Regions from separate parts of the Lagierella sp. ICN-221743 genome, predicted to be linked through region 2. Evidence: riboswitches for the same ligand, from Rfam matches in the RefSeq annotation. Region 2 holds a riboswitch; the other holds the start of a gene.
What was found. Region 2 has a riboswitch for S-adenosylmethionine ahead of WKS98_RS02630 (hypothetical protein). Riboswitches for the same ligand answer to the same signal wherever they lie in the genome.

Region 1 (3,216 bases), on a different contig from region 2:
AATTTTCATATGGACGATAAGATTTTAAATAAAGGCATCTCCGTTATTATTACTGCAGCAGGCAGTGGAACTAGAATGGGGACAGAATTGCCAAAACAATTTTTAAAACTTAATAATCGAGAGATAATTCACAGAACCGTTGGAAAATTTTTCCACCTTCCCTTTGTACGTGAAATAATTATTGTGGTTTCAGAAACGGAAATTGATAGATGTTCTGAAATATTAAAGGACTATTCATCGAAACTAAAATTTGCAAAGGGCGGTGCCACAAGGGAAGAGTCTACCTTTAATGGGTTAAGCCAGGTGTCTAAGGATTCAGAAATCGTAATTACACATGACGGCGTAAGGCCATTTGTAAAGAAAGACACCATTATTGGCGCATTAAAAGAAGTGAGGGAAAACGAAGCTGTGGTAGTATGCGTTCCTATGAAGGACACCATAAAAAATGCAAAGGCGGGCTACATAGCTTACACTCCCAACAGGGAAGAGCTTTACAACGCCCAAACACCACAGATTTTTTACAAGGACGCCCTAGTAAAGGGATATGAAAAAGCCTTTAAAGAAAATATAAAAGTTACCGACGACTCGTCACTAATGGAAGTTATTGGACAAAAGGTAAAAATATATATTGGCGAATACGACAATATTAAGATCACAACTAAAGAAGATTTAATCATTGGAGAAATTCTTGCAAAGATGGAGGACGAAAATTGAGAATTGGATTTGGATACGATGTGCATAAACTTGTGGAAGGAAGAGACTTAATCCTTGGAGGAAAGAAAATAGAATTTGAAAAAGGACTTCTTGGCCACTCCGATGCAGATGTGTTGGTGCACGCCATTATGGACGGAGTACTTGGGGCCCTTGCCATGGGAGACATTGGAAAATTATTTCCAGACACTGACATGCAGTACAAAGACATAGACTCCATGGTGCTTTTAGAGAGAGTCGTTCAAGTTATGGACAAAGAGGGATACAAAATTGGAAATATCGACTCCACCATTGCTTGTGAAATGCCAAAGATATCTCCACATACTATGGACATGAGAGAAAATATTGCAAAAGTTTTAAAAACAGATGTAAAAAATATTTCCATAAAGGCAAGCACTACAGAAAAGATGGGCTTCGAAGGAAGAGGCGAAGGCATAACTTGCTATGCGGTGGTACTTTTAGAAGAAAAATAGTTGAATTGTAAGATATAAAATGCTACAATGAAATTACGAATTGAATACTTACTTATTAAGAGTGGTGGAGGGAAAGGCCCTATGAAACCCGGCAACCTATTAAATTAGGTGCTAAGTCCTGCAGTTTATCTGAAAAATAAGATTTTAGAACCTTGCTTTTCAGCGAGGTTTTTTTTATGAAGGAGGAAAAATGACAAAAAAATTATTCACATCAGAATCAGTAACAGAAGGTCATCCAGATAAAATTTGTGATCAAATTTCAGACGCAATACTGGATTCAATATTAGAAAATGACAAAAACGCTCGTGTTGCATGTGAAACCCTAACAACAACAGGCGCAGTAATAGTAGCTGGAGAAATTTCCACAAACACATATGTGGACATACCGACAATAGTTAGAGAAACCGTTAGAGAAATAGGATACGATAGAGGTAAGTATGGATTCGACTGCGACACATGTGCAGTATTCACTTCAATAAATGAACAGTCAAAGGACATTGCCCTTGGCGTTGACAACTCCATGGAAGCAAAAGAGGGAGACGAAGATAAATTCGATAAAATTGGAGCAGGGGACCAAGGAATGGTGTTTGGTTATGCTTGTAACGAAACAAAAGAATTAATTCCACTTCCACTTTCACTTTCACACAAGCTTTGTAAAAACCTTACAAAACTTAGAAAAGATAAAGTATTAGACTATTTAAGACCAGATGGCAAGTCACAAGTGACAGTTGAATACGAAAATGGAAAGCCAACTAGAGTAGACGCAGTGGTAGTATCATCACAACACGACCCAAATGTAACAACAGAGGACTTAAGAAAAGACATTAAGGAAAAATTAATCCTAAAGACAATTCCACAGGAACTTATAGACGAAAACACAAAATTCTACATCAACCCAACAGGCAGATTTGAAATTGGTGGACCAATGGGAGATGCAGGACTAACAGGAAGAAAGATTATCGTTGACACATACGGTGGTTTTTCAAAACATGGCGGCGGAGCATTCTCTGGCAAAGACCCAACAAAGGTAGATAGATCTGGTGCTTACATGGCAAGATACATCGCAAAAAACCTTGTTGCATCAGGACTATGTGACAAAGTAGAAGTGGGCCTTGCATATGCAATTGGAGTTGCAAAACCAGTTTCAATCTTCGTAGATAGTTTCGAAACAGGAAAGGTATCAGATGAAAAACTAGCAGAAATAATTAGAGATAACTTTGATACAAGACCAGCGGCAATAATAGAAAACTTAAACCTAAGAAGACCAATTTACAAAAAGACTGCAAGCTACGGTCACTTCGGTAGAAATGACGAAGGCTTCCCATGGGAAGAAGTAGACAAGGCAGAAGAATTAAAAAAATATTTATAGTATAGGGAGTGCACTGCACTCCTTTTTTTATTCCATCTTTACTAACCTCATTCAACTAATATCTAACCTCTATCTAACGGGTCACCTTATGACTCTTTTTTTTGAAAAGTGAAACGATATCGACATATAAACTGCAACAAAGACTTCATATTCTGTTAGGTCAAGAATGCTTCGACATACTAAGCATAACATTAAATAGAGACATAATGCCTCGCAGTACATATCCCTACAAGACAAAAATAAACTTTTAATTGAAAGTTTTTGAATTTTAACTATAATTTCTTACACGCTATCTTGCATTACATAGTAGCATGCATTATAATGTACATAGGAGGTAGGGATGAATATACAATTCAAAAAAGGTGTACTTGAACTTTTAGTACTTGCTCTCCTCAACGACAGGGACTGTTATGGTTATGAGCTAGTGGAAGAGATTTCCAAGTATGTGGATATTTCTGAAGGTACCATATACCCCCTTCTAAGACGTTTTAGTAATGGTGGATTGGTGGAGTCCTACTTGAGAGAGTCGGAGTCGGGACCACCGAGAAAGTATTATAGGCTTACGGAAGAGGGCAAGGAAAATTTCAAAGTACAGATTAATCAGTGGAATGATTTTATAAAAGGCGTAGAAGAATTATTAGGGAGGTTAGTATGAAAAGGGTC
Region 2 (3,216 bases):
AGTTACTAAATCATAGCTCAAACCATCTTCTTTTTCTATTGACGGGTAGGGAGAACTATTTATTGATTCATATTCTTTAAATTCTCTTGTAATATTATTACCCATTGGTTTAGTATAACTTAAATTTGGACCAGATATAATCGGTGGTAAATGTATAAAATCTCTTGAGTATGTGGATGGTACACTATACTTTAGATGAAATATTAAAAAAGCTTCTCTTTCAGGAAGTATTCCATTATAATCACTAATTAATTCTATACTATTAAAAACAATTTTTATTTTTTCGTAAGAGTTTTTGCATCTATATTCACTATCAAAAGTTAACTTTTCTTCATTATCTTCAGTTATTTCAACTTTTGATTCCTCTTCATATATATTTGTATCTTCATCGCTAATTGTTTCTTCCATTGTTTTGTTAACCGAGATTCCTTGCGTTTCATCAATTGATACTTCTTTACTTTCATTATTATAACATCCAGATACACATATAATAACAAAATAAATAATTAATAAAAAACCTTGAATTTTATTTTTATTATTCACAATATACACCCCTCTCAAATTCTTATGTGCATTATACCATAATCAATTAAATCATAACAAAGTATTAAAGAAACAAATTTTTCTTATTGTTTCGTTAAATTTCATATTGTACCTCCTATAGTTAATAATGATATTAAAAGTTTTCCTTCTGCAAGCTTTATTTTGTCTTTTTGATTTAGTGTAACACTTTAAATTTTAATTTTCGTATGCTATAATCATATTAACAGAACCTCTCCACGCTTAATGTAGGTTTTCTACATGCGGACCACGGAGAGGGCTTTTTTATATTAAGGAGTTTATTATGGAATTAAAGCCAGCTTTGAATTACAAAGAGCAAATCTTAAAACTAAAAGACGACCATAATCTTTTAATATCTGATGATAAGTTCGCAGAAGAAATTTTAAATAAAGTAAACTATTATAGACTTTCAGGTTATGGCATTGGCCTAAAAAAGTCTGATAATAAGGAACATTACAAAAACCACATAAGTATAGAACATCTTTTTAATCTTTACTGCTTTGACAGTCAATTTAAAAATAATCTTATTAGAACTATCGAGCAGATTGAAATAGAGCTTAGAACTCAAATCGCTTACTACTTGTCTATTAAGTATGGTTCTGGTGCTCTTATGCACGAAGATAATTTTATTTATAAAACAAATAAAAGGGGACAAACCATATACTCTATTATTAATGAGAATCTTAAAAAGGAAATTACCAGACAGAAAAATAAACCCTTTGTTAAACATCACTTAAGAAAGTATGAAGGTCAATTTCCAATATGGGTTTCTGTTGAACTCATGTCTTTTGGAAATTTATCTTCTTTGTTTAGTATTCTTAAAGATGAAGATCAAAAAGAAATTTCAAATTATTATAACACTGATCCTAAATATTTGAAAAATTGGATTTTATGCCTAGTTGAGGTTCGAAATATCTGTGCTCACTATACTAGACTTTACAATATGCCTTTAAAAGAAAATCCTCGACTTTATTCCGAGAACGAACAATATAAAGGAAAACAAAATAAAATTTTTCCAATTCTTTTAATAATAAAGAGAATTTTAAACTCAAATGACCAATGGGAATCACTCTTAAAAGATTTACAAAATACCTTCCATAAATACCATAGCTACTTTAATTATAGATTTATGGGTTTCCCTGATAATTGGAAAGACATTCTATAGTACCCCTTTTAATCCGTTTTTTGTATGAATGGACGTCACCCTTGGTAGGGAAATCACTCCTAGAGATTAAGATTCCCTCTAAAATTATTTGCCATTCACCTTTTATTTTGATAAAATTAAATCACCATAAAGAGAAGGCGAGAGACAAGCTCATCGACCCTTCAGCAACCTACCAAAAGGAAAGGTGCTAATGCTTGAACGATGGATACATATTAAAACTGCATCCATCTATCGATGGGTGTTTTTTTTCTTCTCTAAATTCAAGGAGGGAAAAATGTTATTTGAAGTTTATTACAAAGTTTACGAACTAAATCGTAACGGCGCTTACAAGGAAGGACCCAAATCAATACCATATGGCGTTAGAGATACGGATTCAAAAAAAAGAAAAGAATTTTATGATTTTCTTGTATCTGAGGGATTTGAATGTGTTTCTTGGAACGATTCCTATCCTGTGATTCTTGTGAACCTAGAACTTAAACGTTTTGGTCTTATCTATCGACCAGCATGCCATGAATGTGTTGGTCAAAGACTTTATACCATACAGGAATTTTTTGATGAGGTATATTATGTTTAATGATATTGGTATTATTTAGTTCTATGTAGATAATAATTTGATATTTTATTTAGATATTAAACACCACAATATCCTAGACAAGTCATAAAAATAATATTATAAAATATTAATTGAAAACGAAAATTTTACGGGTGATGCATAAATACATCACCCGCTTTTTAATTTTAATGCCTTAAATACTCATAAATAATGCCACCGTCTAAACAATCGCTTTCTTGCCAATCGATACTATCTATTGGGAAAACTTTGCATGGCACCTGCCGTTGTTTCACGTTGATTAACTGTTTTAATATCGTGAAATCAGGGTTATTGCTACCAGGTGGCTGAGTAGTAAGCACGAATAACATTTCATATTTTTCAAAAGCTTCGTATGTGGGAATATGTCAATTGGTTTAAATATTGCACAGATTAAATTGATATTTTTTCCTATATAGTAATCCAATACCTTCTTGTTGTAACATTTCCTCTTGGTAATATATTTTTCACTTTGTTTTCCAAAATTCCACCATTATTTTCTATAACTTTTATTGATCCGATATTGTCATCATCACATGTAATCAAAACCTTATTTAGATTCAAAGCCTCTTTACAATATTTAAGTGCCATAGAAAGCATTTTTGTTCCATAGCCCTTCATACATTCAGATTGTCTAACTTCATACCCTATGTGACCACCATAGTTAATTAAAAATGAATTTAATTCATGCCTAATATTAATTTCACCAATAAATTTTTGATTATCTATCAACCAAAATGTAGTAGCTCTAACATAATCTGTAGGTAAATTTATACCATGTTCCAAATTATAAGAACTCTCTACAATTGTTTCATAGTTTCTAAAACGCCTTTCTGCATTCGGTCTAAAAATTTCATCTTCTTCATTTGCTTCTATATAACTTTGGATATATTTCCTATCC

Region 1: linked by a shared signal. The riboswitch ahead of metK (methionine adenosyltransferase) and the one ahead of WKS98_RS02630 (hypothetical protein) in region 2 are both predicted to bind S-adenosylmethionine.

The regions. Positions count from the first base shown of each region.
Region 1 covers NZ_JBBKBD010000011.1:14,434-17,649, reverse strand. Annotated here, with positions in the region: gene ispD (2-C-methyl-D-erythritol 4-phosphate cytidylyltransferase) at 10-714, shown strand; gene ispF (2-C-methyl-D-erythritol 2,4-cyclodiphosphate synthase) at 711-1,184, shown strand; SAM riboswitch class I at 1,234-1,327, shown strand; gene metK (methionine adenosyltransferase) at 1,375-2,553, shown strand; gene WKS98_RS06260 (PadR family transcriptional regulator) at 2,894-3,208, shown strand; gene WKS98_RS06255 (DUF1700 domain-containing protein) at 3,205-3,216, shown strand, end outside.
Region 2 covers NZ_JBBKBD010000003.1:118,037-121,252, forward strand. Annotated here, with positions in the region: gene WKS98_RS02620 (hypothetical protein) at 1-543, opposite strand, end outside; gene WKS98_RS02625 (Abi family protein) at 845-1,726, shown strand; SAM riboswitch class I at 1,848-1,934, shown strand; gene WKS98_RS02630 (hypothetical protein) at 2,001-2,300, shown strand; gene WKS98_RS02635 (GNAT family N-acetyltransferase) at 2,727-3,216, opposite strand, start outside.